Regions from separate parts of the Teredinibacter sp. KSP-S5-2 genome, predicted to be linked through region 2. Evidence: predicted binding sites of a transcription regulator. Region 2 holds the regulator's gene; each other region holds the start of a gene.
The links. Region 2 encodes sigma-54, which starts transcription at its own class of promoters, with help from an activator protein. Its sites were predicted from a motif close to TGGCACANNNNTTGCNNT; they were not measured.
Positions count from the first base shown of each region.

Region 1: the regulator sigma-54 is predicted to act here: its motif matches at 7,116-7,133, upstream of P5V12_RS13375 (flagellar basal body rod protein FlgF).
Region 3: the regulator sigma-54 is predicted to act here: its motif matches at 5,496-5,513, upstream of P5V12_RS20715 (PEP-CTERM sorting domain-containing protein).

Region 1 covers NZ_CP120416.1:3,104,453-3,114,981, forward strand. Annotated here, with positions in the region: gene flgK (flagellar hook-associated protein FlgK) at 1-2,625, opposite strand, end outside; gene flgJ (flagellar assembly peptidoglycan hydrolase FlgJ) at 2,638-3,654, opposite strand; gene P5V12_RS13360 (flagellar basal body P-ring protein FlgI) at 3,654-4,778, opposite strand; gene flgH (flagellar basal body L-ring protein FlgH) at 4,766-5,473, opposite strand; gene flgG (flagellar basal-body rod protein FlgG) at 5,497-6,282, opposite strand; gene P5V12_RS13375 (flagellar basal body rod protein FlgF) at 6,309-7,055, opposite strand; gene P5V12_RS13380 (zinc ribbon domain-containing protein) at 7,329-7,583, opposite strand; gene P5V12_RS13385 (hypothetical protein) at 7,609-7,974, opposite strand; gene P5V12_RS13390 (adenosylcobinamide amidohydrolase) at 8,007-8,687, opposite strand; gene P5V12_RS13395 (alpha/beta fold hydrolase) at 8,889-9,581, opposite strand; gene P5V12_RS13400 (hypothetical protein) at 9,681-10,013, opposite strand; gene P5V12_RS13405 (hypothetical protein) at 10,173-10,529, opposite strand, start outside.
Region 2 covers NZ_CP120416.1:24,080-34,608, forward strand. Annotated here, with positions in the region: gene P5V12_RS00095 (hypothetical protein) at 1-188, shown strand, start outside; gene P5V12_RS00100 (hypothetical protein) at 202-651, shown strand; gene yjgA (ribosome biogenesis factor YjgA) at 648-1,169, opposite strand; gene mgtE (magnesium transporter) at 1,187-2,551, opposite strand; gene P5V12_RS00115 (HPr family phosphocarrier protein) at 2,656-2,925, opposite strand; gene rapZ (RNase adapter RapZ) at 2,941-3,813, opposite strand; gene ptsN (PTS IIA-like nitrogen regulatory protein PtsN) at 3,831-4,361, opposite strand; gene P5V12_RS00130 (RNA polymerase factor sigma-54) at 4,431-5,921, opposite strand; gene lptB (LPS export ABC transporter ATP-binding protein) at 6,081-6,806, opposite strand; gene lptA (lipopolysaccharide transport periplasmic protein LptA) at 6,831-7,358, opposite strand; gene lptC (LPS export ABC transporter periplasmic protein LptC) at 7,345-7,974, opposite strand; gene P5V12_RS00150 (HAD-IIIA family hydrolase) at 7,989-8,519, opposite strand; gene P5V12_RS00155 (KpsF/GutQ family sugar-phosphate isomerase) at 8,528-9,520, opposite strand; gene P5V12_RS00160 (calcium/sodium antiporter) at 9,523-10,529, opposite strand, start outside.
Region 3 covers NZ_CP120416.1:4,809,421-4,819,949, forward strand. Annotated here, with positions in the region: gene P5V12_RS20680 (chemotaxis protein CheB) at 1-208, shown strand, start outside; gene P5V12_RS20685 (chemotaxis protein CheW) at 205-678, shown strand; gene hslO (Hsp33 family molecular chaperone HslO) at 753-1,634, opposite strand; gene P5V12_RS20695 (RNA-binding S4 domain-containing protein) at 1,642-2,052, opposite strand; gene yrfG (GMP/IMP nucleotidase) at 2,064-2,720, opposite strand; gene nudE (ADP compounds hydrolase NudE) at 2,766-3,338, shown strand; gene cysQ (3'(2'),5'-bisphosphate nucleotidase CysQ) at 3,335-4,177, shown strand; gene P5V12_RS20715 (PEP-CTERM sorting domain-containing protein) at 4,665-5,426, opposite strand; gene P5V12_RS20720 (hypothetical protein) at 5,670-5,879, opposite strand; gene pckA (phosphoenolpyruvate carboxykinase (ATP)) at 6,292-7,896, opposite strand; gene P5V12_RS20730 (fibronectin type III domain-containing protein) at 8,513-8,986, opposite strand; gene P5V12_RS20735 (Tex family protein) at 9,300-10,529, shown strand, end outside.

The sequences.
Region 1 (10,529 bases), 2.0 Mb from region 2:
CGCATTTTCTCCATCGCTGATATCCACCGATTCACCGCTGGCACCAAAAAAGGAGAAATTAAAATCATCGCCTTCCGACGAATAGATACGTATTTCCGATTCACCGGTTATTGCGTCCCGCCCAGCTACGGCATAAATACCAGCAGCAGATAGGTTTTCATTTTCATTAATTCGACTGACAACGTAATCATTAAAATCTTCCAGTTCCGTTACCGGATTAGGTACGCCATCATAAAGAATTGCTCCATTTCCCATTGGGTCGGCGGTATATTCAAGAAGGTCTTCGCCATTTAACGTAAATTGTAAAGGTGTGCTGTCAGTAATATTAAAATTTTGTAGTTCGATATAGTTGTATGCATTGGCGCTTACGCCAGGAATATTACTCAATATACTGGCGGTTTCCCGCATAGACGCATCGGCAGAAGTAATAATGGTTTGCGTAATCGGGTCGGCCCCAGGCGAAGCCGGTGGCAAGGTAATATGAATAACTTCCGCGGGATAACCATTATTCATTTCCCCGTCGCCGCTGATGCCATTCACATCACCAACGGTAGTAAAGGTTGCGCCTTCAATATCAAACCCCAAAAGTGCATTGGCTTGCCCCGCAGGCGCAATATCCAAACCACCATCCGGGTCACCATTGTAATTATTCAGGGTTATGTCACCATAACCTGGTGTATTTGAACGGAAAGCAAGGCTTCCATTATCGGCGATATATGCCACCACATCACTGCCGATTAACTGACTGTTAATTTCAGCGAGTAAGGCCGTTTCATCGGTGATGGCCCCACCATCGACGGTCACGGTGAAAGTGCCATCGTTCGCCCCATTCGGTGTATTACTTGCCACCACATCAAAAGAAAACTGATTACCACTCGCACTAAAATCTGTGGTGACAAAGGATGGTGGAACCGCAGCGGCAATTTGTATGGATGCCTGAGTAACGGCGCTATTCCCCTCAATTAAACCAATTAACCCGCCACCAGTCGAAATACGAGTTTCTCCTGGATCTGTGGAAAATAATGGGTTATCGATACCAGGAACGTAACGCTGATTTCGAATAGGAGGATCCAACTGAACAGGGTTACCCGGATCAGAGTTATCCAAAATGTCGTAGGTTGTGGGCGAGGTAAACTGAATTATTAACGGTGGATTCATTTCCCCCGATTGTGCAAATAATGGTAGCGGGTCACCGTTCTGATCCACAAGGGACAGCACTTGGCCCGGTGTAATTGATCCGGTTCCAAGATTTGCTAAAGATGTGTCTGTTAATACCGGACTACCAAAAGCGATAGATTCTGGATTGAGTAATTCGGAAGAAAAATCCCGTGCACCGGATTTGGTTGGTTGCAAGCGGAAGGAATCTCCAGCTTGATATGCACCACCGTCAATAACCAGTTCCAAACCATCAAATTCAATTGAAAATGGATACACACCGGTAAGCAAGCCGGAGCTAACCACCTTGTTATCACTTAAACGTGTTATTTCGAATCGACCGCCAGTGCCCACTTCCATATCGTATTCACTGGCGGTAATTTGGGTGGGATCATCAATATTCAGCCGCATATAGCGACCAGAATCTGCCGTATTATTGGAGTTCCCAATAATACGGTTAGCAGCAATAGTGGGGTCGTTTACATCGTAGAAAAATAACCCGCCAAAATCATTCTGCAGGTTCACCCCTTGACTATGAACCTCATTAAATGTGTCAGCCATGACCACAGCTATACGACCAAATTCGTTGTACGCCTGGTCCATCACGGTATCGCGAAAACGAATCAGACCACCAATTTCACCACCAGAAATTAAATTGGTAATAATCTGCCCACCTGACTCGTTGACAAATACAATATCTTGTTTTTTTGCATCTTCGGGTGACGCAATAACGGCAAGCTCTCTCGCGTTTGTACCCACCACCAGGTTTTGACCTTGACCGACAATGATATTTATCTGGCCGAAACCTTGGTCATAGGTTTGAATGGAAACCAGTTCCGATAATTGTCGTATTGCTTCGTCCCGTTGATCCAGTAGATCATTGGGAGAAGCGCCGTCTCCCCGGCCATAGGCATCGGTAATTTTTCGATTCAGTTCGGCAATATTGGATGTAAGGGCATTAATTTTGGCTACACCGGTATCAATTGCTTCACTCACACCTTCGTTGATGGTGTTGAAGCGTTCATAAATAGTATTGAAACGATCTGCCAGATTTTCAGATTCGCTGATAATTAATTGTCGTGCTGGGATAGAGGTCGGATCGTCTGCCGCATTTTGAACCGCGGCAAAAAACTTTTCCAAGCCGCTGGACAAGCCCGATGACTCATCGGCTAACAAGGTGTCCAACTGTGAGATATTTTCATTAAAGACTTTTAAGTCATTAAATAACGTAGTATCAGTGCGTAATTGTTCGATAACAAAGTTATTTACCACACGGTCAACGGAAGCGACGTTCGCGCCATTACCGATATAACCGCCACCTTGAAAATTTGCAGGATTGGTTTCGACCAAAACCCGTTGTCGGCTGTAACCATCCACACCGGCATTGGCAATATTATGCCCAGTCGTACTCAGCGATGCCTGGGCAACTCGCAACCCGCTAACACTGATACCTAATAAATCACTGGCCACGCGATTTCTCCTCTATGACCGACTGGGTGAAACAGTTGCACTGTCGTCAACAACTTTAGACACACGTTGCATAACGGCAATCACTTTATTGGTGTATTCAGGATCGGTGGCATAACCCGCTTCGTGTAACTGCTGAATAAAGGCTTCAGGATCTGCTGCATTTTCCACGGCTTTGCTGTAACGCTGGCTGCGTAAAATAAAATCCGAATAATCAGAAAAACTCTCTGCCATGTCGGCATAGCTGCGAAATTCAGAGGCTTCCAACATAGGTCGGTTTGCCCGAAACTCCAGCGATTCAATACGGACCTTGTCGCCATCCCAACCACTTCCGGTTTTGATGTTGAATAAGTTATGGCTGGATTGACCATTATCGCCGGCAAGAACTTGACGCCCCCACCCGGTTTCCAAGGCAGACTGAGCAACCAATACTTTAGGGTCCACACCAATTTTTCTTGCAGCTTCAACCGCATAGGGAAAGGTTTTTTCTATGAACTCTCGTTCATCATTCGCGATAGAAATTCGGTCAGCAGTATTTTTGGCGTTTACTTCTGTTGCCTTAATGGTTGGTTCCGCCGCCGCTTCATGCTCTGTTGTTTTTACTTGCGGCTGAATGTGCTTTTGAGCCTGGAGTTCTGATACATCAGGTTTTGCGACAAACGATGCCTGCATTGATTGTGCAGGTACCTCTGTAATAGGAACGGACTTTCCACCGTGTACACGACTCATTTGGCGATACAAGGCTTCTGCAATACCTAAACCACGCCCATGCGCCATGGTCAACGCTAATTGGTTGTCATGCATATCGCGATAAAAATCAGATTCATTGCTGTTAAATAAACTGTCTTCTTCAAATACCGCGTTAGCTGAACGCATATTTTTCAGCATCATTTGAACAAACATGGATTCAAACTGTTTAGCGATTTTTTTTATCGCAGCGTCGCTGTCTTCACCTTTACCAATGGATTTTAACCCAGTTAAATCCATATAATTTTCAGGTGACGCCAAATTGTTGGAAACAGGAATACTCATTAGATCACCATAATTTCCGCTTTCAGCGCACCCGCTTGTTTAAGGGCTTCCAATATGGCCATTAAATCACCCGGCGCAGCACCCACTTCGTTTACTGCACGCACAATGTCATTTAATGTTGGGCCGGGGTTAAAGTTAAACATGCGACCGGTTTCTTCGATCACTTCGACTTCACTGTCAGGGACAACAACCGTATCACCATCACCAAATGCACCGGGCTGACTGACACTGACATCTTCCCGAACAGTCACAGTAAGCGACCCATGAGTGATCGCGACAGGTGACACTCTGACATGTTCACCTACTACGATGGTTCCAGTTCGCGAATTAATGACCACTTTGGCCGCAGCTTCTGCGGGGCGTATTTCAATGTTTTCCAAGAGCGATAAATAATTGACTCGGTTGGCTGGATTTTTTGGCGCAAAAACAGAAATGGAGGCAGAGTCCACAGGAAAGGCAACGTCTGGCCCAAGCAGAGTGTTAATGCTGTCGGCAACGCGCTTTGCTGTAGTAAAGTCAGGTGTATGTAAATTAAAAACAATACGGTCATCACCACCAAATTTGGTTGGTACAGCGCGCTCAACATACGCACCATTTGGAATGCGACCAACACTCATCATATTCACGGTCACTTTGGAACCGTCTTTCCCTTCGGCACCAAAACCACCGACAATTAAATTACCTTGAGCAATGGCATAAACCTGACCATCGATTCCTTTTAACGGTGTCATTAACAAGGCACCACCACGCAAGCTTTTGGCGTTCGCAATAGAAGAAACGGTAACATCAATAGTTTGACCGGGTTTGGCGAAGGGAGGTAGCTCAGCATGTAAGGCCACTGCTGCCACATTTTTTAATTGCAGCTTGGCGCCTTCAGGAATAGTAATACCAAACTGACGCAACATCGATTGGAAAGATTGTGCCGTAAATGGAGCCTGAGTGGTTTGGTCACCCGTGCCATCCAAGCCAACCACCAAACCATAACCAATAAGTTGGTTACTGCGTACACCGGCAACAGAAGTAATGTCTTTAATTCGCTCAGCTGCACAAGTGACAGAAGCAATGAGTAAACAGACAGTAAAAAATAGTTTCGGATAAAAACTTCTCATAACTAAAACGGCCATAGAGAACTGTTAAAAAATCGACTCAGCCACCCCATTTCCTGCGATTCAGCTAATTCACCCCGCCCTGCATAGGTAATTCGTGCATTGGCTATTTTCATGGAACTTACGGTATTGCTAGGAGATACATCTTCTGGCCTTACCAGACCACTGATACGAATAAACTCGTCACCACGATTTAAGGTAATCCATTTTTCCCCACGAACGGATAAGGTTCCGTTGGGAAAAACTTCCACTACTGTTACACTGATATTGCCCTGTAGTTTATTACTTTGGTCTGCACCCGCTTCACCTTTAAATTCTCTGTTCCCAGTCAGGTTTGCTCCCAAGCCCAGGTTACCGATAGTTGGCTGAATTCCAAATACAGTTCCGGCTCCACTATCATTGGATTCAATACCGATGGTATTTTCTTTTTTCAAATCTATATTATTTTGTTTACTGGAAGTGGTTCGTTCGTTTAATACAATGGTGATAATGTCGCCGACTCTTTTGGCTTTTACATCAGAAAATAAATCCACGGATGTGTTGTTACTGTATAGCGAGCCATTCACCGGCTGGTTTGCATATTGGCTGGTAGACAATACTGGTGCATAGTAAGGGTCATCAGGCATTGCGGGTTGATTAATTACGCACCCCTGCATAAGCAATACAGCAGAGCTTGCGATAATTATTGAAAAAAACCTGATTACACTGTTCATCACCATCCGCCTCGTATCAACCGTTATAAGTTTTGCGTAATGTATTGCAACATTTGGTCTGCGGTGGAAACCACTTTAGAATTCATTTCGTAGGCACGCTGTGTGGTAATCATATTGACCATTTCTTCCACTATATCCACATTGGAGTTTTCCAACATGCCTTGTTTTAGTTGACCCAAACCATCAATACCCGGTTCACCGGTAACAGGGTCACCGCTGGCGGGTGTTTCATAAAACAGATTTCCACCAATCGCTTTTAAACCAGCGGGGTTTACGAAATCCACGGTTTGAATATTTCCAAGAACCTGAGGGTCTGTCTGGCCTGGAATTAACGCACTGACAGTACCATCCGTACCGATAGACACACTTAGCGCATTATTTGGTACCGTAATATTGGGCTGAAGAAATAAACCGTTTGCATTAACAATGTCACCATCGCCATTCAAATGAAATTGACCATTACGTGTGTAAGCGATAGTGCCGTCAGGCTGAAGAATCTGGAAAAAGCCCCTGCCATCAATCGCCACATCCAACGACTGCTCAGTAATTTGCAAACTACCAGAAGTAAATTCTTTTTGCGTACCAACAACACGAACACCAGTACCGAGCTGCATGCCTGAGGGCAGCTGAGTCTCCTCAGTGTTCTGCGCTCCAGGTTGTCGTGGAATTTGATAGAGTAAATCTTCGAAGACCGCACGATCCCGTTTAAAACCAACCGTTGAGGCGTTGGCCAGGTTATTAGAAATTGTGGTTAGCTGAGTATCCTGAGCGGCCAGCCCGGTTTTACTTACATATAATGCGGAGTGCATATCTCACCTCAAAATAAATCGCTTATTTAGTTGCTCTGCAACAGACGTGCCGAGGATTCAGAGTTTTGCTCAGCGGTTTTCATAATCTTGACTTGCATTTCGTATTGCCTTGCCAGACTCATAACACTCGTCATTTCATTGACGGCGTTGACATTACTGGCTTCTAAAAAACCAGACACAATACGAACGTTGGCATCGGCAGGCACTTCGCCGCCTGCGTTGGCAGGACGAAATAAACCATCCTCCCCTTTACGCATATCTTCCAATGGAGGGTTGACCAACTTGATTCTGTCGACCTGTGCTAGCGCTTGGTCTTCTTCCCCAAGGGGCACAATTGAGATAGTGCCGTCTAACCCAATTTCGATTTTGGCTGCAGTAGGAATGGCGATTGGTCCACCATTGCCGATCACCGGCAATCCACTGCCGTTGCGCAGCATTCCAACACTATCGACATACAAGGAGCCCGCACGGGTAAAGGCCTCCTGGCCATCGGGGGCTTGAACAGCAATAAAACCATCCCGCTCAACCATGATGTCTAAGTCGCGTCCAGTCTCAACCGAAGCACCGGAATTAAAGTTAGTCGCGGGATTTTCCGACAAGGCATAGGCGCGTGTAGGCAACCCTTCTCCGTAGTACACGGGCATACTGCGAGCCTGGGCAAAATCCGATTTAAACCCTGTGGTATTCACGTTAGCCAGGTTATTGGAGTGGACAGTCTGCGAACGCATGTTGTGTTTCGCACCTGTCATGGCGATATATAGTGCTTTATCCATCGAAAAACTCTCATAGGTTTTCGCGTTAGAAAACCGTCAATTTTGCTTTCACAATGGATTACAGCAATTAAAGTGCCAAAAAATCGAAACAGCTTTTTGGCTACATGGCGTGGAACACTACCCCAATGTTCTATACAGGAAAAAGTCAGGAGGGACTCTTGGGGCTCTAAAGCAGAACCCCCGATGAGATACTTCTATAAGAAAGGGCTTTGTAAATAACACGCCGTTAAACGGCTCGGGATGGAGAGAGGATAAGCGATAGCGTTGGTGAACCTAAAATCCGCAGTGACCGCCAGAGCAACCAGCCCCAGACATACATGGAGGAACATCCGGGTTTTTAAGGCTACTGCTCTTCACCACTCCACCACCACGAATCAAGCGGGTAACTTTTGTTTCCGGCCCAATATCCCCAAGCGCGAGCCCGGCCAAATCACAAAGCTCACCCCATGTGTGCAGCTGCTGCGATATAGAATGCTTCACCTCATACACCTTCTGGTCAGCCTCGCAACGGTAATCATAGGTGGGCATAATGTTCTCCTAAATACGATAACAATCAGTTTTGAATATGGTGCAGGTAATCGTCATAAACGTCGGGGTCAATTTGAACACCTTGGCTTCCCCCGTAAAGGCGATCATTCTGATCTTTATGCGGGCCAGAAATCCAATAGTGGTGGCCGGACTCCACTTCAAAGTAGTTAGCCTTAAAACCACTTCCTTTTAAGCTCTTAAACGTTAAGCTTCGATAGTATAGTGTTTTGCCTGATTTAGAAAAGTATACCCGTCCGATATTTGCTTTCCCTTCAAGCCCACTCGACTTATTTTCTATATACATAATTCTTGAGCGGGACATTTTATATTCAGAGGGTAACTCATCAGCACCATAATCAAACCCTTCTTGCCTTCCTTGATGTCGACTCATAATTAGCTCCCAAATGTGTTCACAATATTATCTTATGGTTTTCGCCATTGTATTGATGAAGACACCGCTTCAATTACTGCCTTACCTAGTAACTCGCCAAATAACACATGCTTACCACAATAATGCACCTGTTCCGGCCCCTGACCACTGACAACCGCCACCGAGTCCGTTCCTGTACCCGTTGCAACCTGATTCGAAACCGGGCTGATAATACCCGCATCCTGCAAAGCAGCTGCCTTGGCTTCGGTTGTGATCAACAACGCTTCAATCATTGCTGCTTCTGAAAGCTTGGCTGAAGTCACAACAATAATATTAATTGTTCCCACCTCCTCCAAACCCGTATTCATATACCGATATTCAGCATAATCTCCCGCACGCCTGGGATTAGAAAGCCCCGAAGTGACCAAAGCAAAAATATCAACCCCTTGTGCAGATTTCTTGACCATCCGAAAAGACCGCATTGAAGCTGCCGTCATCAAACCAACAACGGTTCCGTTCCAACCATTACCTTTGGCGTATTTTAAAATGGTTAAATCGGGTGATTCTATCGTAGATGTATTTTTCGCCACCTTCATATTCACTATATGGTCGGCCAAGACCAAACCACCATGACATACCGCAGAACTTACCACCTGGTGCGGTGTGTTAAATTCGACATGTATGTGGGTATTGCAGTGTTCTATAGAGGCGTATTGGGTCAGTTCGACTGGCATGAGCAACGAGTTTTAATAAGAGACGGTTTATTCCAGATAGGTGCAAACAGGAAAAGTTTTGTCCGAAGTATACAGATACTATCGACTGGTAGCTATGAGAAGCACCGCATTACAATCTACGACGGCGTGTAGGATATATCACCATGCAAGAGATACCTGAACTGAAGCAACTCGAACATCTATATTTATCAATATCACCGATCAGTTTTTATTTACTTTCAAAAACTCCACAGCAGCCTCAATCGCCGAGGCACACTCCTTTGGCTTCGCTTGGAGAATAAAATGAGGTCCATCGATCAGTGCAAACATACTATTTCGGTACGCTTTTTTAAAGTCTTCTGTCTTTTTATTAGGGACAAGTCGATCTTTTTTCGCTCCGATATAAACAGTTGGTATAGATGATTTGAAGCCATCATACTCTAACCGAGAAATCATTTTTAATCTTGATTTAAGAATGGATTCCGGCACCCCATGGAGTACACGCTTTAACTGAACAATATCCATACTCTCTTCTGTACGGTTGAACAATAAAGAACCACCAATCGCAGCCCCCAAAGGTAAGTCCAATAATGAACCTAACGGCAACAACGATGCTAAGTAAGCAAATAGACTGTTGGGTGAAGACAGAAAAGAAGCAACAAATATCACTCCTTTCATATACGGTATAGATTGCTGAGACAACTGAGCTGCAATCCCGCCGGAAAAAGACTCCGCCACTAAAACAAAGTCCTCATTCGGCAAACAACTTCTGATACGACAGGAAAGCGTTATGTAATCTTGCGACCCTTCACCAGGCAAGGGTAAGGCTATAACATCAAAGCCTTGAAGCTCTTTAAAAAGAGCTTCAAACAATATACCAGTACCATCCATTCCAGGCAAAAAGACCAACTTCAAAAGTCATACCCTTTGAACACTTACACTATTATTAAAAAAAAAGCCATTCCATGCCTGATCATACAGTTAGATCTAAAAAAAACTATATTCCAGTTAATACTAGATGGCTTCAACAGTGTAGACTTTACATGTTTTACTGTTCCATGGTGCAACTACATCGCTGTAGTAATATATCTTAACTTGGTTTTTGCTGGCTTTCGATGCAAGCAAAATAGAAGTCGCAACGTTCTCATTTGCAGAATAATAAAAACTCGTACAAGGAGCAACCAACGGACTATCTATAGCAAAACCAATATTCCCCCTGGCATTCACATTAACATGATCTTCCATATATACTCTCAACTCAGATACATTCCCGACAGTAGATTGCGGTGTTGCCGAAAATGAAATAGATGATAGAAGAAAAACACCTAAAAACAGATAAAAATTCATATATCCCACCTCATCATTAATCGCTATCAAAATTCAGTAATATTAGCCACCTAAACCAACCCTGCTAACCGAAGCCAACTTCCAGCTGGAAAATGTTGGGCATAAGATTCCAGTTTGTACGTTATCGAACGTCCGGAGGATAGCTTTGTTAGCTCACTATTATTGTTTTGTCAAAGAATCTAATGTTTCAACAACTGGCCCTATCGAGAGTACCATTGCCAAACAGTACCGTTCTTTGTCGTCGGTAACGATAACTGGATCTATTTTTAAATAATCGGTCCACTTTTCTTGACTAATGACCTCACCGCTATCTTTTACTGACATTACATATTCGCTAGTAATATTTTTGTAGTTTTTTGCAACAGACATCCAATAGGAACGAATTTTATCATACTCCTCACACTCTGATAGAGAAGCAACTCCAAAATTAATAAAATTAATGTTATTCACAGCAAGAAGCTTCATCACCTCAAAGGATAGGTAAGAGTATTTTGACACTGCCGATTCCAGTTCCTT
Region 2 (10,529 bases):
CACAGGATACGGTTGCATTGAAGAAGTTGAGCAAGCAATATAACGAACTTGAAGCAAGCTATTTCAAAACCACCAAAGAACTGGAAGAATTAAAATTGAAAGAACACGAGTTTTTACGTATGCAAAGAGAGTTTTCTGTGTTGGAACAGCAGTTGATCAATGTTTATGAACAGCGTTATTCCAACTAGAAGGTAGGTTGTTATGCGCGAAAATGTGATTGATTTCAGTGAGGTTTTTAACGATAGTTTCGACACTATTCGTTTGAACTCGGCGACTTTTTATGATCGTTTTTATCAGGTTTTTCGTGAGGCTTCACCTGATATTGACCGAGTGTTTAATGGCGTGGATATTGAAAAACAAAAAGATATGCTGCACATTGCGATTATGCATTTGGTGCAGTTTTTTGTGTCCAAAGAAGCGGATTCATACCTCTTAAAAGTGGCTTACCATCATAAAAAAATCTATCAGGTTAGCGATGAAATGTATGACCTTTTTTTCGATAGCCTGATGCAAACGCTTTCCGAGTTTTATCCGAAATATGGCCCTACCTGTCGGGTTGCATGGAAAATAACCCTGGCTCCAGGGTTAGAGCTGATGAAAAATATCGCGGATATTTACGATCAGAATATCTTGGGTGACTCTATCCCTTAGTGGTTTACACTCAGTGTTTCCCGGATGAGTTTAAACAGTTTACGTTTGGCTGCCGGTGCTTTTTGCTGACTGGTTTCTTTCTGTACCTGTCGGATCAGTTGCCGTAATTGTTGAATATCGGCATGTGGGTATTCCTGAATAAAGTTCTGTAGCGCCTGATTGTCACCGTCTGCTAGCCTGTCCCGCCATTTTTCAATCAGGTGAAGTTGACGTGCAGCCTGGTGTTGAGCCTCTTGAATTTCGTCATATGCTTCACGTATTGCATCGCCATCAGCTTTGCGCATGAGCTTGCCAATAAACTGCATGTGGCGTTTCTTCGCGCTCCGCTGAGTGATCTTTGGCGCTTCGGTAATGGCGTTGTATAGCTCTTCGGTTAATGGCAGCCGACTAATCTGTTCCAGGGTGAGTTCGGTGAGTTTAACGCCGAGCTCCTGCAATTCATGCATTTCCTTTTTGATCTGGGTTTTACTTGGGCCGTCAAATTCGTCTTCGTCAAAGGTATCGTAAATATCGTGCATATCGAGGTAAAAATAATTTAAGCGTAAAAGTAAGTTGCCAACCCAAGGAAGGCAAAGAAGCCGACAATATCTGTCAGGGTCGTCAGCGTCACCCCACCTGCCAGAGCCGGATCAATTTTAAGTGCCTTAAGCGCAATGGGAAGCAAGGCCCCAGCGCATGCAGCCGTCGCCAAATTAATAATCATGGCCACACCAATAATGATGGCAATGATAGGGTCATTAAACCAGAGTGCAGCGACCACGCCCATGATTAGCGCCCATAGGCAGCCATTTAATAAGCCAACATAAAGCTCACGATTTAATAGCCATCGCATATTCTGCGAACTGATATGGCCCACCGCTAAACCGCGGATAACGACGGTGAGTGTTTGTGAGCCGGCTACACCTCCCATGCTCGCGACAATGGGCATTAATACGGCGAGGGCGACGACTTTATCAATGGTGCCCTGAAAAATATTGATCACCGATGAGGCGAGAATGGCTGTGAGTAAGTTGATTCCCAGCCAAATGGCGCGCCTGGGGATGGTTTTTGCGACGGGAGCGAAGGTATCTTCTTCTTCGTCCAAACCTGCCAGACTCATTAGAGAGTGATCAGCATCTTCCCGGATTACGTCCACCACGTCATCGATAGTGATACGCCCAAGGAGCTTTCCCTGGTCATCCACAACCGGAGCGGAAATCCAGTCGTGTTGTTCAAACAGAATTGCGACTTCACTATCGACCATATTTGCTGGTATGGCGTTAATGTCTGTCACCATGACTTCGCGTACGGTGGTACTGGGGTCTGAGGTCAGTAATTTACTTAACGGCAACAAACCGAGATATTCATCTTTACGGTTAACGACTATCAGACTATCAGTGGAAGGCGGTAATTCGTTATGTCGGCGCAAGTAGCGCAGTACAACATCCAAGGTAAACCTGGGGCGTACGGTGATGGTATCGGTGTTGGTTAAGCCGCCTGCCGTTTCTTCGTCGTAGGAGAGTACTGCCTCAACGCGTTGTCGGTCTTGCTCGGTCATAGCCGACAGCACTTCTTGAATAACTTGCTCGGGCAGTTGTTGCAGAATATCTGCAATGTCATCCGTTTCCAGGCCTTCGGTTATTTCGGCAACGGCTTCAGCGTCCATGTCGCTGAGTATGTGCGACCGAAGTTCATCCGGTAATTCTTCAATGACTTCACCGGTGCTGGATTTATCGACCAACTCCCACAACAGTGTTCTGGAAGGTGGCGGTGACGATTCTATGAGACGGGCTATTTCTACCGGCTTTAGTCCATTTACCAGACGGGCAATTTGACGCAAGGTACCGCCGTCGAGCATATTGTGAATACGCTCGATATGAACCCTGGATGGGTGCTTGATTTCTTCCGCGGGGGCTTGCATTCAATAAAAAACTCTACTGTTTATGAGGAGTTTGACTCGCTATCAAATTTTTGCTGGAGCAGAAGATAACGAAAGCTAAATTAGATTGCTACAGAAATATTCTTTTATTCTCCTTCGCCAAATTTATCGTTAATTAAATCACACAGTGCGTCCATGGCTTCCTGTTCGTCATTTCCTTCGGTCACAAGTGTGACTTCACTGCCTTTGGTTGCAGCAAGGAGCATGAGAGAAATAATGCTTTTTACGTCTACCTGCTTATCGTTAAAAGAAATCATCACGCGGCTTTCATAGCGGTTGGCCAAGTTGGAAAGCTTGGTTGCAGCGCGGGCGTGCAGACCGAGTTTATTGATGATTTCAATTTTTCTTTCAAGCATGAATTCGTTCCTGAATTACTGTCCGGGGATCTGTTCTAGTTGACGATGGCGAACCTGAACATTTCCATAGTGTTGTTTCATCTGCTGGCTTAAGCGTTCACACAGGTATACGGAACGATGCATACCCCCCGTACAGCCAATCGCAATGGTTAAATAGCTGCGGTTGCTTTGTTCGAACTGAGGTGCCCACTTGTGAATAAAATGGTATAGATCCTCTTCCATTTCCTGTACTTCTTTTTGTCTGGCGAGGAAATTTATAACTTCTTCCTCCAGTCCCGATTTGGATCTGAGTTCTGGGCTCCAGTACGGATTTGGTAAACAGCGTACATCGAAGACAAAATCGGCATCGACTGGGACGCCATATTTAAAGCCAAAGGAGGTAAACATAATTGCCGTTCCCGAAGAAGATTCCCCGACAACCAAACGCTTAATGGTTCCACGTAGTTCATGGATACTCATACGCGTGGTGTCGATGGTAAAACTTGCAGAATTGGCAATAGGAGCAAGGATCTGCTTTTCTTTGGCAATGGCCTCATTGAGACCAATGTTATCGTCTGACAGAGGGTGTTTACGGCGGGTTTCGCTAAAACGTTTTAAGAGTACTTCCCTTGAAGTATCCAGATAAACAACGTCGCCACTAGTTCCCGGGTGTGTTAGGGAACGGATAATATCCGGTACCTTACTTAAATCACTATGGAAATTACGGGCATCAATGCCAACGGCAATTTTCTGTTCGCTTTGCTTATTAGCGGATTGAATATGCGCGATTAAGGCGGGTAATAGATCAGCGGGAAGATTATCTATGCAGGTGAAACCTTCGTCTTCTAGAAGGTGTAAGGCTGAGGTTTTGCCCGACCCTGATCTGCCACTGATAATAACTAAACGCATATTGCCACCTTGTTTTATTAATGGCTGGTTTGTTGAGTGATGAGCTGAAATAGCTGCTCGTCGCTGGATGCTTCGCGAAGGTGTTTTACCAGTTCCGCTTTTTGCATGGCTTCGGCGACGTTTGCCAGGGTTTCCAGGTGCTCTGCTTCAGCATTTTCCGGCACCAACATGGCGAACAGTAAATCGACAGGTCGACTGTCTGCGGAATCGAAATCGATGGGGTCGTCCAGTGTGATACAAGCTCCCAGTGTTTCGCCTCCGGTATTACAGCGGCAATGCGGAATGGCAATGCCTTCACCGATACCCGTTGAACCTAATTTTTCCCGTTCAACCAGATTGGTAAATAGTTCGTCGGCGTCTATCCCTTCGCAATACTGTGCAAAAAGGTACGAAAGCTGCTCAAGGAGCTTCTTTTTACTGGTGGAATTCCATTTGGCCCGTGTTCGATCCTGAGTGAGAATTGATTTTATTTGCATGACTTTCGGATACTTACTTTTAAACCATTCATAACCAAAAAAACCAAAAGCATGGGTACCGCTTTTGGTCATTTATAACCTAACTATTTTACCAGTATTTGATACTGGCTTCAGGGGTGCCAACCCTAACATTATTGGCGTTTACACTAAACGTTTACGCTCATTGGACGGGGGAATACCCAGTGATTCACGGTATTTCGCAATCGTCCTTCGTGCAACCTTGATACCTTGTTCTGCAAGGAGTGCTGTAATTTTAGAATCACTGAGCGGCTTTTTCGCGTTTTCTGCCGCAACCAGTTTTTTAATTATGGCTCGAATTGCTGTCGATGAGCACTCTCCGCCACTGTCTGTAGCAACATGGCTGGAGAAAAAGTATTTCAGTTCAAAAATCCCCTGTGGGGTATGCATATATTTCTGCGTGGTAACACGCGAAATGGTGGATTCATGCATTTCCACTTCTTCTGCCACATCATGTAAGACCATCGGTCGCATGGCTTCCGGTCCATGATCGAGAAACCCCTGTTGTTTTTCAACAATGCATGTCGCGACCTTTAATAAGGTTTCATTGCGGCTTTGCAGGCTTTTCAAAAACCAGCGGGCTTCCTGTAGGTTATCCCGAAGAAAGGTGTTGTCACTGCTGGAGTCGGCGCGCTTAACCAGAGAAGCATAGTCCTGATTAATGCGTATTTTAGGGGCTATCTCCGGATTGAGTTGTACCTGCCAGCGGTTGTTTTCCTTTTGTACGAAAACATCTGGTACTACGTATTCTGCGGTCTCAGTACTGATGGCATCGCCGGGTCTGGGATTAAGGCTCTGAATCAGGGCAATGGCTTTTTGCAGCTGCGGCTCTTTTACTTTGAGCCTGCGCATGAGTTGTTTGAAGTCTCTGCTACCTAGCAACTCCAAATACTGGTTTACGATACTTTTCGCGGTGGCCAGCTCTTCTGTTTCCGGTGCTAAATGGGAAAGCTGAATCATCAGGCATTCACGAATGTCCTGGCTGGCTACCCCAACCGGATCGAACTGTTGGACGCGATGCAGGACGGCAATGACTTCGTCCATTTCCAACTCTTCGTGATGCTTTACTATGCCCTCGAATATTTCGTCCGCGGTTTGGCTGAGCATTCCCGAGGGTTCGACGGCATCAATAATAACTTCGGCGATCTCCCGATCCAGATCGGACATGGGAGTCAAGTTAAGTTGCCAGTGGAGGTGATCCTGCAGGGTTTCTGTCACCGCCCGCCGTGATTCAAAGTCGAAATCCTCGTTGTCTGGTTTTGAAAGACCCGAACCGGAAGGTGCAGATTGATAAACATCATCCCAGCTGGTGTCGACGGCAAGATCATTTGGAATGTCCTCGCTCCATTCGCTGTCGGTTGCTGAGGAATCGTCGTAGTTGTCCCGTTCTGAGGTTTCTTGCTCGTTGGACTTGCTTTCTGATTGATCTTTACTGGTGTCTTGAGAGGCTTCTCCACTGTCTTCCTGGGTTTCCAGCATCGGGTTGCTGTCTAACGCTTCCTGAATTTCAGCCTGGAGATCGAGTGTGGAAAGCTGGAGAAGACGAATGGCCTGCTGTAGCTGAGGAGTCATCGTCAGCTGCTGACCCATTTTTAACTGCAGGGTTTGCTTCATAGTCTGCTAAATCTTTGAGATTACTCGAATTTTTTACCAGTAGATTTCAAAAGTTTAGTCGCGACTAGAGCGACAAGCAATGGCTTTTTTGCTTTTTCGAAGCAAAGTTTGTGCCGCGCCAAGAGCTAAGAGGGTAGGTGGATGAGTTTTTGTTGCAAGTTAAAGCGTAAAGTGCTGACCAAGGTATACTTCGCGAACTTTTTTGTTGTTCAGTACTTCGCCCGCATCGCCTTCAGCAATGATATGCCCTTCCGATACAATATAGGCCTTTTCGCAGATATCGAGAGTTTCCCGAACGTTGTGATCAGTGATTAATACCCCGATTCCCCGGTCTCGCAGCTGTTTTATGATGTCCTTAATGTCGCTCACAGAAATAGGGTCGACACCGGCAAAGGGTTCGTCCAGCAAGATAAACTGGGGTTCAGCTGCCAAAGCGCGAGCGATCTCAACGCGTCGTCGTTCACCCCCGGATAACGCCATGCCCAAGCTGTCTTTGATATGGGTAATATGAAATTCTTCGAGCAGGTTCTGCAGGGCTTGGTTTCTGTCTCCCCGCCGTAAATCGTCACGAGTTTCCAATATCGCCATGATATTGTCGGAAACTGTCATTTTTCGGAACACCGATGCTTCCTGCGGAAGATAGCCCAGTCCTGCTTTGGCTCGACCGTGCATTGGCAAATGGGTGACGTCTTTGCCGTCAATAAATACATTACCTCGCTCGGGTTTGACGATGCCGGCAATCATATAAAAGCACGTTGTTTTACCCGCCCCGTTGGGGCCTAGCAAACCAACAACCTGACCGTCATTCACGCTCATGGAAACATCAATAACGACTTGGCGACCTTTGTAGCTTTTGGCGAGGTGTTTGGCGTGCAGCTGGGGCATGAAAACGTTTTTCCTGGATGAATGCTAGTTTTTCAAGGATTTGGCCGGAATGACCATACGTACTCTGCCATCGTCTCCGTCGGTATTGGTGCCGCCAGCTCTAACAACAGATTTTTTCACATCATATTCAATTTTATCGCCACTCAGGCTGGTGCCTTCCTGTTTGAGCAGAGCCTTGCCCAATAAGAATAGCGTGGCGTTATTCACTTGGTATTCGAGCGTTTGTGCGGTGGCTTTTACTTCCGCTTCATCGGCTGCTGGCTTTTGTTTATAGGTTGCGGGTTTCCCCGTTGCGACAACTTTGGATACTTTATTGCGTTCACTATAAATCACCACTTTGTCTGCCGTGATTTCCATGCTGCCCTGTTCCATGATCACCCGACCTGAATAGGTTGTGGTGCCTTTTATTTCATCTCTTTCGGCCTGGTCAGATTGAATAGTAATCGGTTGTTCTTTATCGCTTGGCAAAGCAAAAACAGGATGCCCAAGCGCAAGACAGACAATAAAAACTGTCAGGCGAGAGATAAGTTGTCTCGGGCTAAATAGGGTCATGAACGCCTCGTACATTGGACAGAAGCTTAATTCGTTTTTCATTGAGGTTGGCAATCATGCCGATTGCTGTGATTTCTCCACTTGGGGTCGTGATCTTAACAGGCTTATCGGTTTCTACCAGTTTTTCTCGTGGAAAAATAGTGAGTTCCTCTGTTTGCAGCGAAGAGGTATTTCCTTTTTTATCGGTTTGCCAGATTTTTACGTCTTGCCACAGGTTCAGTAATTCGCCCTTTTCGCTGAGCTTGCCATTGATGGATTCGATGAACCAGGGTGCAACATCCATAAACAGCTGTACGGAAGGTTTATCTATCAGCGTGTAATCCCTGGCAGGCAGATAGCCGCCTTCTTCTGTTGTCTGCTCAGGAACCTGGTAGTACTCCAATTTTTCTGCATTGAATACATAATCCAGTGCACCTTCTTCGTTAAAGTGCTGTGAAGATGTCTGATGGGCAACTGCAATGGGTGTTTTGTCTTCTTCTTCGGTTTCTGCCTGAGGGGTTGGGTTTAGAAAGCGGTCTGGCGAATCGATAACAAACGCCAAGCCCATAATGACAAGCAGTACGCCGATCAGGTAGAACGTATTAATGTTGATGAGTTTTTTGAGCTTGGCAAACATAGGGAGTATTTTGCTCAGGATATGTATTGAGCAAGCGCCGTATCAAATGACCCTTGGGCTTGCATGATAAAATCACAGGCTTCTCGAACCGCACCTTCACCGCCCGCTCTGGTGCTTTGCCAGTGTGACCTTTCCACCATAACCGGCAGGGCATTGGCCACAGTCAGTGCGAGGCCAACTTTGGTCATCACTGTTAAGTCCGGGTAGTCGTCCCCCATAAAGGCTATTTCGTCCAGCTCACAGGGAAAGCTCTTGAGTAGTTCGCATAGTGCAGAGTACTTATCTTCCCTTCCTTGAATCAAGAATTGTATTCCCAAATCCTGAGCGCGTTTTTCAACGATATGGCTACTTCTGCCGGTAATAATGCCCACTTCTACCCCGGAACGACGCAGCATTTTGATTCCGTGACCGTCCAGAGTGTTAAAGGCCTTGTGCTCAACACCTTGGTCATTGAAATAAATTTTGCCATCGCTCAATACGCCATCGACATCGAGCAGAAGCAGTTTTATTTTTTTTGCTTTTTGAATAACAGTTTCTGAGGTCATATCAAATGTTAAATAATTCCTGCTCGAAGTAAGTCGTGCATATGCAATATGCCTGCAATAGTGCCGCTTTTTTCCAGCACCACTAACGCGGTGATTTTTCGGGATTCCATAAGGTTTAACGCTTCAACAGCTAGCGTGTTGGGTTTTACCGTCAACGGGTTTTTGGACATAACAGAAGAAATTGGTTCCCGATTCACATCAATTTGTTTGTCCAGGCAGCGTCGTAAATCCCCATCGGTAAAAATACCGAGCAATTCATTTGTGTCATCAGTGACGGTTGTCATACCGAAACCTTTTTGACTCATTTCTGCAAGTGCTTCGGTAATAACTGCATCCTGAGCGACATAGGGAATTTTGTCGCTTGAATGCATGAGGTCGGAGACCCTTAACAACAATTTTTTGCCAAGGGCACCACCTGGGTGTGAGAAAGCAAAGTCCTCGGCAGTAAAGCCGCGGGCTTCGAGCAGGGCTACTGCCAGGGCGTCGCCCATTACCAGTGTTGCGGTTGTGCTGGAAGTCGGGGCCAAGTCCAGAGGACAGGCTTCGGTATTTACGCTGATATCCAGATTAATATCTGCCGCTTCTGCCAGGGCTGAGCTTTCTTTTCCCGTCATACTGATTAGTGGTACACCAAGACGTTTGAGCATGGGTAGCAAGCTCACGATTTCGGCTGAAGTACCAGAATTAGATATAGCAATCACCAGATCTTCGCTGGTGATCATCCCTAGATCGCCATGATTGGCTTCGCCCGGGTGTACAAAAAAAGAGGGGGTACCTGTGCTGGCCAGTGTGGCAGCCATTTTTTTTGCTATATGGCCGGATTTTCCCATCCCTGTTACAACAACGCGTCCACAGCAGGTCAAAATTGTCTGGCAGGCTTTACTAAAGTTTTCACCAATGCGTTCTTCCAAGGCTGCAATCGCATCTTTTTCCATCGAAATAGTGCGCTTTGCGGATCGAACAAAGTCAAAGGTGAGGTCGTATCGGCTATCTAGGGTCATTTTTATACGGAAAACGAAAATAAATAGAAGTAATAACCTAGGTAGCTTAGCAGCATAAATGCACCAGCAAAACGACCTATTCTTGCTTTGCTGTCTATCGTGTTTGATCCAAATGAATTTCGCAGAGAAAAAATGATCAGAGCGATAAGCGCAACCGTAATCGCCAGCATGATTAAATAATCTCGATAAAAAACCTCTTCGCCAATACTGGGTGGCGATATCAGACCGGGTATGCCCATAACCGCGAGTAAGTTAAAAATATTTGAACCGACGATATTGCCTAGTGCAATGTCGTGGTGGCCTTTTATCGCGCTCACTACCGATGCGGCGAGTTCTGGCAGGCTGGTGCCTATCGCAATAACCGTAAGGCCAATTATCAGCGGGCTGACGGAGTAGTGTTCTGCGACGTTTCGCGCACCCCAAACCAGCATGTCGGAACTGTACATCAGGGCGACTAGGCCTAACAGGAACCAAAAAATCGCTTTAGGTGTGCTGGTTTTTTGTACTTGAGCTTCCTCTTCTGCGATCTCTTCTTCTGACAGGTCTTTTTGCTTGCACTTTACAATGTAAAAAATACTGGGAATAAGTAGCCCTAGTAATATACAGCCGTCGACCAGACTGATGGTGCCATCATATAAAATGAGGCCGGCGATTAGCGTCACTATCAATAAAACCGGAGCTTCGTGTAGCAAAACATGTTTTTGTACCGGGATGGGGACAATCAGGCAGGTAACTGCCAATACCAGTCCAATGTTGGCGATATTGGAACCCAGAGCATTACCAATGGCCAGGTCTCCGGCATTTTTTAGGGAGGCGTTAATGGATACCATAACTTCCGGTGCGGAGGTACCAAAGGAAACAATAGTCAGCCCGATCACCAGAGGGGCCACGCCAAACGAACTGGCTATAGCTGCTGCACCTGCAACGAAGCGGTCCGCACTCCAAATGAGAGCAACAAACCCAAATAATATTGCCAAAGCAGCCAATACAATCGGGGGGATGGCTTCTA
Region 3 (10,529 bases), 250 kb from region 2:
TTGTCGATTCTTAAAAAATATCGGCGGCCGGGTTTGGGCGCAAAGTCCGGAGAGTTGTACCATTGATTCAATGCCACAACATGCTATTGATACCGGGTGTGTAAGCTTTTTGGGAACACCGGAAAAACTTGCGGCACAGTTTTCACTGCTGCATGGACATAATTACTACATTAAAACAGAAGATCAGAAATTAGAGAATACACCATGACTGACCAGCTTGCGGCATTGGAACATGATACAGATATTCCATGTTTAATCCTTCCTCTTGTGGACTGCAATCTGTTATTGCCTACTGTAACCGTGGCGGAAATGGTGTCTCATAAACCTCTTGAAAAACGTCCGGATGCACCCGATTGGTTCCTCGGGTATTTCGACTGGCGTAACACAAAGGTACCTGTTTTATCCTATGAAGTTCTCAATGGTTCTGCATCCACACCTATGAACCCTAAAGGGCGTATTGCGGTACTAAACAACACAGGTATCAACGAGAAGCTACCGTTTGTTGCCATTCCAACTCAAGGGATTCCACGGCTGTCTCGTGTTGGGAAAGAAGATATTATTGAAAACGACGAAATACGGAAACGCCCGGTCGATTTAATGCAAGTGAAAGTTGGTGTGGAAGAGTTGGTCATACCGGACATTGCCGCTCTGGAAAATGCATATTTGCATATTATTTAGTTGTAATTAATTGGGGTAGTCCGAGCAGTTTTTAATGTTATCTCTGCCACCAAACTCGTTGGTGGCTGGATATACTAGTGAATTGATTTTCTGGTAAATATCTGATCGATCATTGTTTCGGATACAATATATTTTCTTCCGCAAAACTGGCAGTCAACATTGATCACATCTTGTTCTGCAATGAGTTGGCGGGCGTCCTGTTCTCCCAAAGAATAAACAGCATCAAGTGTCTTTTCTTCACTGCATTTACAACGGAATTTTAAAGTCTTTTCCGGGAACACTCGACATTCGAACTCATTAAATAATCGGTACAGGCAATCTTCCAGATTAAGCTCAAATAACTCGTCTTGTTTTATTGTCGCTGCAAGTTGTGTAGCGGTTTGCCATTGCTCATTACGTTGCTCATGGTCTTGAATAACTTGTGCGGGAAGGCATTGAAGGAACAACCCGCCACATTTCTTCCCGTCGGAAAAAAGCCACATCCGGGTTGGTAGTTGCTCAGATTGAACAAAGTAGTGGCATAAGCATTCTGCAAGCGTGTCGTGTTCGAGAGGGACTATTCCCTGGTAGCGTTCGCCTTTCTCCGGTTCAATAATAATCGACAATGCACCTTTGCCGATCAGATCAGGTAAGGATAAGTCGTTATAATCGTTTATGGATTCATGTTCTGGATTCTGCTGCAAAATACACCGAACTTCTCCACGATTTGAAACATCAGCCATAATGAGCGATACAGGACCTTTTCCTCGAGCCTGAACGGTGAGGATGCCATCGAATTTCAGTGTTTGGCTGACTAATACAGTAGCGGCTAAAAACTCGCCCAGCAGTTGTTTTAGGGGTGCTGGGATATCCTGATGGCTAATGGCTTCCTGATAGCTTTTTTCCAGAAGCGTTATCTCGCCCCGAATATCGGTTTTATCGAATAAAAAACGTAAAATTGTGTCGTTGCTACTCATAGTGGTGTTATTCAAATAACTCTCGTTTTAATCGGTGAATTTGTCTTCTTTGCTTGGTATTCGGTTTTGTGTCTGTTCGTAAATCCAGAATACCCAGTGTTTTTCTTTGTTCGGAATGAAGCTTGCGCTTTTCGATACTGTCGTTAGTTTCGTTGTAGAGTTTTTGCGCTTCCGGAGCGCCGCGTCGCTGTTCGGAAAGGCCCTCCACCGTTACTTCAAGTTCGTCCCATCCGCGACGAATTGTCAGCGTCATTCCAAGTTCTATTTCTTTACTGGCTTTTGCCCGCTGTCCATTAACATGTACTTTCCCGCCTTCGATTGCCTGCTTGGCAATATTTCGGGTTTTAAAAAAGCGAGCAGCCCATAGCCACTTATCGATACGAACCTTGGTAAGCTCGGGGGTGGATTGTTTTGACATAGTGGGTCTGATTATTGCGGCATGATTTCATCAAAATGACAAATGTCGATAAATTCACCAGTAGGCTCTTTGGGAGGCTGTTGTGAATCTGGTTGAATTATACACACTAAATGCTTGATACCATATTTTTGCGCGCTACGCAGTACTCTCGGCGTGTCGTCAATAAAGAGCGTTGTATCCGGGTCAAAGCTTTCTCTTTGGTGTAGCATATCCCAAAAGACACTATCTTCTTTCGGTGCTTGAAATTCGTGAGAGGAAACGACAATATCTAACCACCGATCGATCTCGGTTATGTCGAGTTTCAAATTCAGCCCCTTGGGGTGAGCATTGGTAATAAGAATAACTTTTTTGCCAAGCCGACGAAGCTGAATTAAAAACTGCTCAGCATAAGGTCGGGTTTGGATTTTATGTGCAATTTCTTTTTTTAGTTGAGGTATGTCAAGCCGAACTAGTTCACTCCAATGGTCTAGGCAGTACCATTGTAAGGTGCCCTCATGTTTCTCTATTTGGTTCATGAGTGCTATTTTGGCATGATCCTCATCGAGCCCATGGGCCTCTGCGTAACGCTTGGGCAAATGGGTAAGCCAGAAGTAATTGTCAAAATGTAGGTCAAGTAATGTACCGTCCATATCTAATAAGACGGTATTTATGGAATCCCAGTGAATCATTGTTAATACTTGCTTTATAGCCCAAGTGAAAATATAGGTCTGATCATGCCAGTAAAACCAGAAATTCTAAAGACAGAAACCATTTTTAAGAGTGACCATTTCCATGTGGAAGCTGTAGATCTTCGCTTTAACAATGGTGAAGAACGTCGTTACGAGCGACTTGTCGGAGATGTACAGCCTGCAGCCGTAATGATCGTACCAATGATAGATGAAGATACTGTGGTTATGATTCGTGAATACGGTGTTGGTGTGGAAGATTACCAGTTGACCCTGCCTAAAGGTAAGTTGAATGCTGGGGAGGATATTCTTGAAGGTGCCAACCGTGAGCTAAAAGAAGAAATCGGCTATGGTGCTGGTAACTTGCACATTCTTAAAACGATCACTAACTCACCTGCTTATATGCAACACACTATGACCATTGTCATTGCGATGGGGTTATATCCTGAGTGGCTGGTTGGGGATGAGCCTGAGCCAATTTTGACCGAGAAATTTAAAATCGAGGATGTAGATGAGCTGGTTGCTCGTGAGGATGTGACAGAATCGAGAACAATTACCGCGCTTTACATGGCCCGTGACTGGTTGAAGAAAACGTTCAACGAAGATGGGATTAATCTGTGATTCCAGAGTTAAACCGAAACCTGTTAACTCAGGTATCAGAACTATGCAAGGCGGCCGGAAAGGCCGCTTTGCACGTATACAACCGGCCAAATGGTGAGTTGGATGTTGCAACCAAGGCTGACCAGTCTCCTGTCACTGAGGCCGACCTGGCTTCTAATGCGGTATTGGTTGAAGGTTTGGAGAGGATTCTTCCTGGCGTACCTATCCTGTCAGAAGAAATTGAGTATCCAGACTTTTCTATTCGAAGTCAGTGGTCATGCTATTGGCTCATTGACCCCCTTGATGGAACCAAAGAGTTTATCAACCGAAATGGTGAGTTCACCATCAACGTCGCTCTAATTCAGGAGCAAAAAGCAGTTCTGGGCGTTGTTTATGCTCCGGTTTTGGATGTTTCCTATATGGGATTAGCTGGGCAAGGTGCATGGAAACAGATTTCTGAAGGGAGTGAGCAGTTACTATCTGTGAGGCCGTTAGCTGGGCGGGGCAGTGCAGAAAACCCCGTCGAGATTGTTGCCAGTCGTAGGCACGGCGCGGAAGCTGTCGAACAATTGATCGAACGACTTTGCAGCCGCTTTGGTGAAGTGGATGCTAAAAGTATGGGGAGTTCGTTAAAACTGTGCCTTGTTGCCGAAGGCAAAGCTGATATATACCCAAGATTAGCGCCAACTTGTGAGTGGGATACGGCGGCAGCACAGGCCGTGGTTGAGGCGGCAGGTGGAATTGTTCTAGATAATCAGCTTAATCAATTGAAATACAACGCAAAAGAAGAGCTCCTTAACCCACATTTTTATGTTTTAGGGGATAAAAACGTCTCTTGGTCGGAGATTCTTCTCGGATAGGGAGCATATTAACGTATTTTTCTTATGCGAAAATAATGTGTTCTCAAGGCGCAAAAGCTACGTTTTTCCCCTTCACTTTCAAATCCTTGAACTAAGATTATAAGACTGTAACGGTTGGTCTTGTTGATCAACAGTATTTCTCGGACTTAAAGCACTAAATTAGTAAGGGGATTGATAATGGAGCCAGCTGTATACTCAGAAGCGCGAACTAAAGTGTATGGTCGGACGTCCTCGCTAAAAAAACAGTTAACCAGGGAGATAGACTGTTTGGAACGTCAATTAGAGCGATTGAAGCTCCGCAATGACTTCTTGGACTTCACAACACTTCAGACCTACCAGGATATGATTAGTAGCAGAAGGGATATGGTAGAAAATTTACCTTAAGGATTTAACCTTCTCATCTTTTAAAGCGGAAACAAAAAAGGCTTGCCAGATGTACCTGGCAAGCCTTTTTCTTTGTGCAGCATTCTTTGCTGCTCTTTAAGACTTACGCCTTTTTAATGCGACGTACACCAGCAAGAGCAAGAAGACCTAGAGCAAACAAGTAGATGCTGTTTGGCTCTGGAACGTTAACAGTTGCTGCAACTACGTCGTTACCACAAGACATAGTCCAGTGAGTGCTAAGTTCGAAAGTATCACCAAGACCTAGAGAGCTAAGATCGAAAGATACTGTACGGAAGTAGCTGTCACCTTGTTGACCGGCTTCGTTAGAAAGCAAACCAGTTACTAGAGAACCTTCGTCCATAGCGAAAGGTACTGATTCTGGGTAAGTGATGTTGTTGTTCCACTCAGATACAGAGTAGAAACCAGCTGGGTCAACACCATTCGCGCCTGCTGAAGAGTTTACTTCAGTTGGGTCATAGTGCCAGCGGCTTGTGTCTGTAGTGAAGTCCATAGTGTATAGGCCGAAGTCTACAGCGTAGTTAAGGCCAGCACCGTTGAAGCCTACAGCTAGGTCACCAGCGTAGAAGTCTTGACCGTCGTGGAAAACGTGACCGTCAACCATGTCAAAACCAGTTTGAAGACCTAGAGAAAGTACGTTTGTTTGTTGGTCATAACGGTAGAAAAGATACTCAGCGTCGAAGTCCTGACCACCAAGCCCTGGGCTTACTCGGTCAAAATCTCCAGTTTGGTCTTCTGAAGCAATCATGTTCCAGCCGTCTGTCGCCCAGAAATCCATTACTGCTGCTTGAGAAAAAGCTGAAGCTGATACAAGAGCAACTGCAGATAAATATTTCACTAGTTTCATTGTTTATTACCACGTCCAAAGGTTAAAAGTTAATTATCCCGCGATTTCTATCACGATATGACGCTTAGATATGCATTAGGTGTGCCAACTTTTTTTTCTTTATTTTTCAATGACTTAGCGTGTAAGGGGATTAGTGCTGTAAGAATTGCCGACAATGGCGTCTGTTTCTACAGGTGTATATAGGTTGTATGTCGGGGAATTATACAGGCCCCCTCGACAATGGGGGCCTGTATTGGGTCGGGGTTAATTGCTGTTGTGGTTAATGGTTAAGCGATTAATATCGCCTCTGTTGTGGGATATTAGGGTTATAGTCGCACCTAATATTGGGATCAACCATACAAACTCCATGATAAGGCTTTTTTCCATCCAGCCCAGAGCCTTGCTTTCGAGGGTTAAATAACTTGCATAGGCATCGAGCAGCAGAATAACAATCGCGATCATTAAATAAATCATGGTGCTTCTCTCTCGTATACGTGCATTAAATGAAACAGTCTCCACTTCTATCTTTAATTATAGGAACGAGCGTTTTTATTTTATACAGCCTGTTTAGGTTAAGTTGTAACAACAAAAGGGTATAACTGCGTTTTTGGTTTGCGCTTAAAACAACATTTATGGCTATAAAAGTTTTAAAAACCAAAAATTAATAAAAAACTAACCTATTCAAAGTGTTTAATAACTTTTGAACGCCATACAGAGTTTGTTTCGAATGTACAGAAACCGTAAAAAATACGCCCGTTTCTTATTGAGCTGTTTCACTTTTGGTGTTGTAGTGGTGGTGGGAATCGTGAGGGTATAAAAAAGCAGAAGGGGGGAAGCCCGCCTTCTGCTTGGATTTAACGGCTAAGCCGTTGTGTTCGATAATTGCTTACAGTTGAGGACCAGCTGCAACCAATGCTTTACCTTCGTCATTGTCAGTGTATTGCTCAAAGTTCTTGATGAATCGACCAGCAAGATCTTTCGCTTTTTCTTCCCACTGAGCAGCATCTTCATAAGTGTCGCGTGGATCAAGAATGCTGTCATCAACATTTGGCAATGAAGTTGGTACTTCAAGGTTAAAGATAGGCAGAGTTTTGGTTTCTGCTTTATCGATAGTGCCTTCAAGAATCGAATCGATAATTGCACGAGTATCTTGGATAGAGATACGTTTGCCAGTACCGTTCCAACCAGTGTTTACTAGATAAGCTTCTGCACCGTGCTGTTCCATTTTCTTAACAAGCTCTTCTCCGTACTTAGTTGGGTGAAGAGTCAAGAACGCTTTACCGAAACAAGCAGAGAAAGTAGGTACTGGTTCAGTAATACCACGCTCGGTACCTGCTAGTTTCGCGGTGAAACCGGACAAGAAGTGATACTTGGTTTGTTCTTTGTCTAGTTTTGCTACTGGAGGCAATACACCAAATGCGTCTGCAGTTAAGAAGATCACTTTGTTTGCATGGCCTGCACGAGAAACTGGCTTAACAATGTTTTCGATATGGTAGATTGGGTAAGAAACACGAGTGTTCTCAGTAAGCGAACCGTCGTCATAATCCACTTTGTTGCCATGAACAACAACGTTTTCCAATAGAGCATCACGTTTGATAGCGGCGTAGATATCTGGCTCGGCTTCTGGGTCAAGCTTGATGGTTTTTGCGTAGCAGCCGCCTTCAAAGTTGAATACACCGTTGTCGTCCCAGCCGTGCTCGTCGTCACCGATAAGTGCACGTTTTGGATCAGTAGAAAGAGTAGTTTTACCAGTGCCAGACAAGCCGAAGAAAATTGCAACGTCGCCGTCTTTACCAACGTTAGCAGAACAGTGCATGGAAGAAATGCCACGTAGAGGCAAGAAGTAGTTCATCATTGCGAACATACCTTTCTTCATTTCACCGCCGTACCAAGTACCGCCGATAACTTGCATTTTTTCTGTCATGTTGAAGCAAGTGAATACTTCAGAGTTCAAACCGTGCTCTTTCCACTTCTTGTTAGAAGTTTTTGAACCGTTCATTACAACGAAGTCTGGCTCACCGAAGTTTTCCAACTCTTCAGCAGTTGGACGCAAAAACATGTTTGTTACAAAGTGTGCTTGCCATGCTACTTGAACGATGAAACGAATTTTTAAGCGAGTGTCATCGTTAGTACCGCAGAAAGCGTCAACCACGAATAAACGGCTGTTTGAAAGTTGCTCAGTTACTGTGCCCTTTAGGTCGTTCCATACTTCTTGAGAGATAGGGCGGTTGTCGTTAACTGCTTTATCGCTGGTCCACCATAATGTATCGCGAGTTGTATCGTCTAAAACAACATACTTATCTTTTGGCGAGCGGCCAGTGTATTCGCCAGTGTGTACTGCTACAGCACCTGACTCTGTAACAATGCCTTTCTCGAAGCCTTCTAAACCTGGTTTAGTTTCTTCTTCGAATAGTTGTTCATAAGATGGGTTGTGAACAATCTCAGTTACGCCTTGGATGCCATACTTGGAAAGGTCTAGATTCACAGACATTTATAGTCTCCTGCTTAGTTGATGGCCTAATGTGTGGTTAGGTTGTTTGCTTCGAACCCGGTTGTGCCTGGTTTTTCAGCGGTATTTCGTTTGGGTCAATAATACAAAAGGGGTACTTTTTGAGAAATATTCGCGATTGACGCACATCAAGTTTTAATTTGTGATGTAACCTTTCCTTGATTTGGAATAAGTCTGCGAACTCTACGGAATAACGGCCGGTAAAAACTTGGTGGTTGATCTGCCAAATACCCTTCAAATGTTAAAGGCTTTTATTCTCATTAACGCAAAAAGTGTAAGACAAAATTAGACACAGATTTCCGTAAAATCCAGCCGTGATAGAGAATTATCTTGAGCTATTTTTATTTTCTTATTTCTGCTGTTCAAATAGCCGTAATTTTTATGTTCTGCCTTTTATTCTTAGCGTCAAAACGGTGATTGTTGATCAGCAATAGAAAGCTTGAAATATCAAAAATAAAAGAAAAAAACAGATTAATATAATCAAAGGTGATGTCTATTATAATCTAATTAGAGTTCGATTTGTTGGTTAAGATGACACGAATAGGAATGTATTTTTATTTGCAAAATGATGGCGCATCCCTGCTAAAAAACGTCCTGATCAAATTGTTAGTTGAGCAATAATTGGATCGGAGTAACTGCTGAATAAATTGTCTGTGTCATACGCAGTAATCAAAAATTCGTATTCGCCGGCATCCAGATTTTCAATGACGTATTCAGTAATCGTTTGATCGTTTATTTCCACTTCCGTGTAGGTCAATTGGTCGGTACGACGATATATGATGACGTAACCTCCAATCTCCCCAAGGGGTAAATCTGCACCATTTTCTCGAGTTGTTGGAATCATCCACTCAACTGAAGCGGAAACCTTCTGTGGGCTTGGCTCAGTGGGGGAAACTGGATCGACGGGGTCTGTTGGATCAGCAATAGGGTCGGATGGTTCAGTTGGCTGAGTACCGGGGTTTTCTACAGGTGGCTTTTCAGCAATAAGGCCGCTGCCTTCACCTGATCCTCCGCAGGCCACAAGAGTACTGGCAATGCCCAGAGCTAATATAAGTTTAAGTGGCGTGTTCATCCGTTTACCTCTGAATGATTTGTTTGGTACTTTTGTAGTATTCTAGCGGTGTTCGATATTGGTACTTGTGTGCTAGTTAACAGATTTGTTAGGTGGCGTGTACATCCACCAAAAGGCCTCTTATTTTGTGAGGTGGGTCTTGTTTATGACGCGAAAAAACATGCTATCAGGGGGTAAATTGCTGGCCCAGGCATAAAAAAAACTGGATTTCAATACTGTTGCTTGGTCGGGTATTTGGCCATAATTCGCCACCGAAATTGGGCGACTGTGGTCGTGTTGCCTTATTAAACCAATCCAGGCAGTTTAAGTATCTATGTCAAAAATTTTCCAAACGATATCTCAAGAACTCAATGTCAATCCATCTCAGGTTACTGCGGCTGTGGGGCTGCTTGATGAAGGTGCTACCGTGCCTTTTATCTCTCGTTATCGAAAGGAGGTAACCGGAGGCTTGGACGACACGCAGCTCAGGAAGCTGGAAGAGCGGTTGCAATACCTTCGGGAGATGGAGGATCGCCGGGAGACTATCTTAAAGTCCATTGCTGAGCAGGAAAAACTCACGCCGGAGTTGGAAGCGCAAATCCAGGCAGCGGAAACCAAAACCCAGCTGGAAGACCTTTACCTGCCATACAAGCCCAAACGTCGAACCAAAGCGCAAATAGCCCGAGAAGCCGGGTTAGAGCCTCTGGCAGACATGCTATTGGCTGACCCAAGCAAGACTCCAGAGGAAGAAGCGTTAGCCTTCTTCAACGAAGAGCATAAGATTACGGATGTGAAATCTGCATTGGACGGCGCCAAACAGATTTTAATGGAGCGTTTCAGTGAAGACGCGCAGCTGCTTGAAAAGTTGAGAAGCTTTTTAAATAGTGAAGGCTATATACACGCGACACTTGTCGAAGGCAAGGAATCTGAGGCAGCAAAATTCCGGGATTACTTTGACCACAAAGAACTTGTTCATAAGGTTCCGTCACATCGTGCATTGGCTATGTTTCGCGGGCGAACAGAAGGCTTTTTGAATCTTCAACTGACTTTAGAAAACGAGTTGGAGCCAGGAGCGAAGCACCCTTGTGAAACGATGATCGCGGGACATGTTGATATTCACGATGAAGATAGACCCGCAGACAAATGGTTGGCGGAAGTCGTGCGTTGGACATGGCGAGTTAAACTATTAACCCATTTGGAAACCGATTTATTCGGTAATTTGCGAGAGCATGCCGAAGCCGGTGCGATTGAGGTATTTGGCCGCAACCTGAAGGATTTGTTACTAGCCGCACCAGCAGGGCAAAAAGCCACTATCGGTCTTGATCCGGGTTTGAGAACGGGAGTTAAAGTTGCTGTGGTCGATGCCACTGGGCAAGTGTTGGATCACGGCGCAATTTTCCCCAATCCTCCGCAAAATAAAATTCGTGAAGCGGAAGGCGTATTAGTAGCGCTGTGCAAAAAATATGACGTAGGTTTAATTGCGATTGGTAATGGCACGGCGAGCCGTGAAACGGACAAGTTTGTTGGCGATATTTTAAAAACCCATAAAGATATTCATGCACAA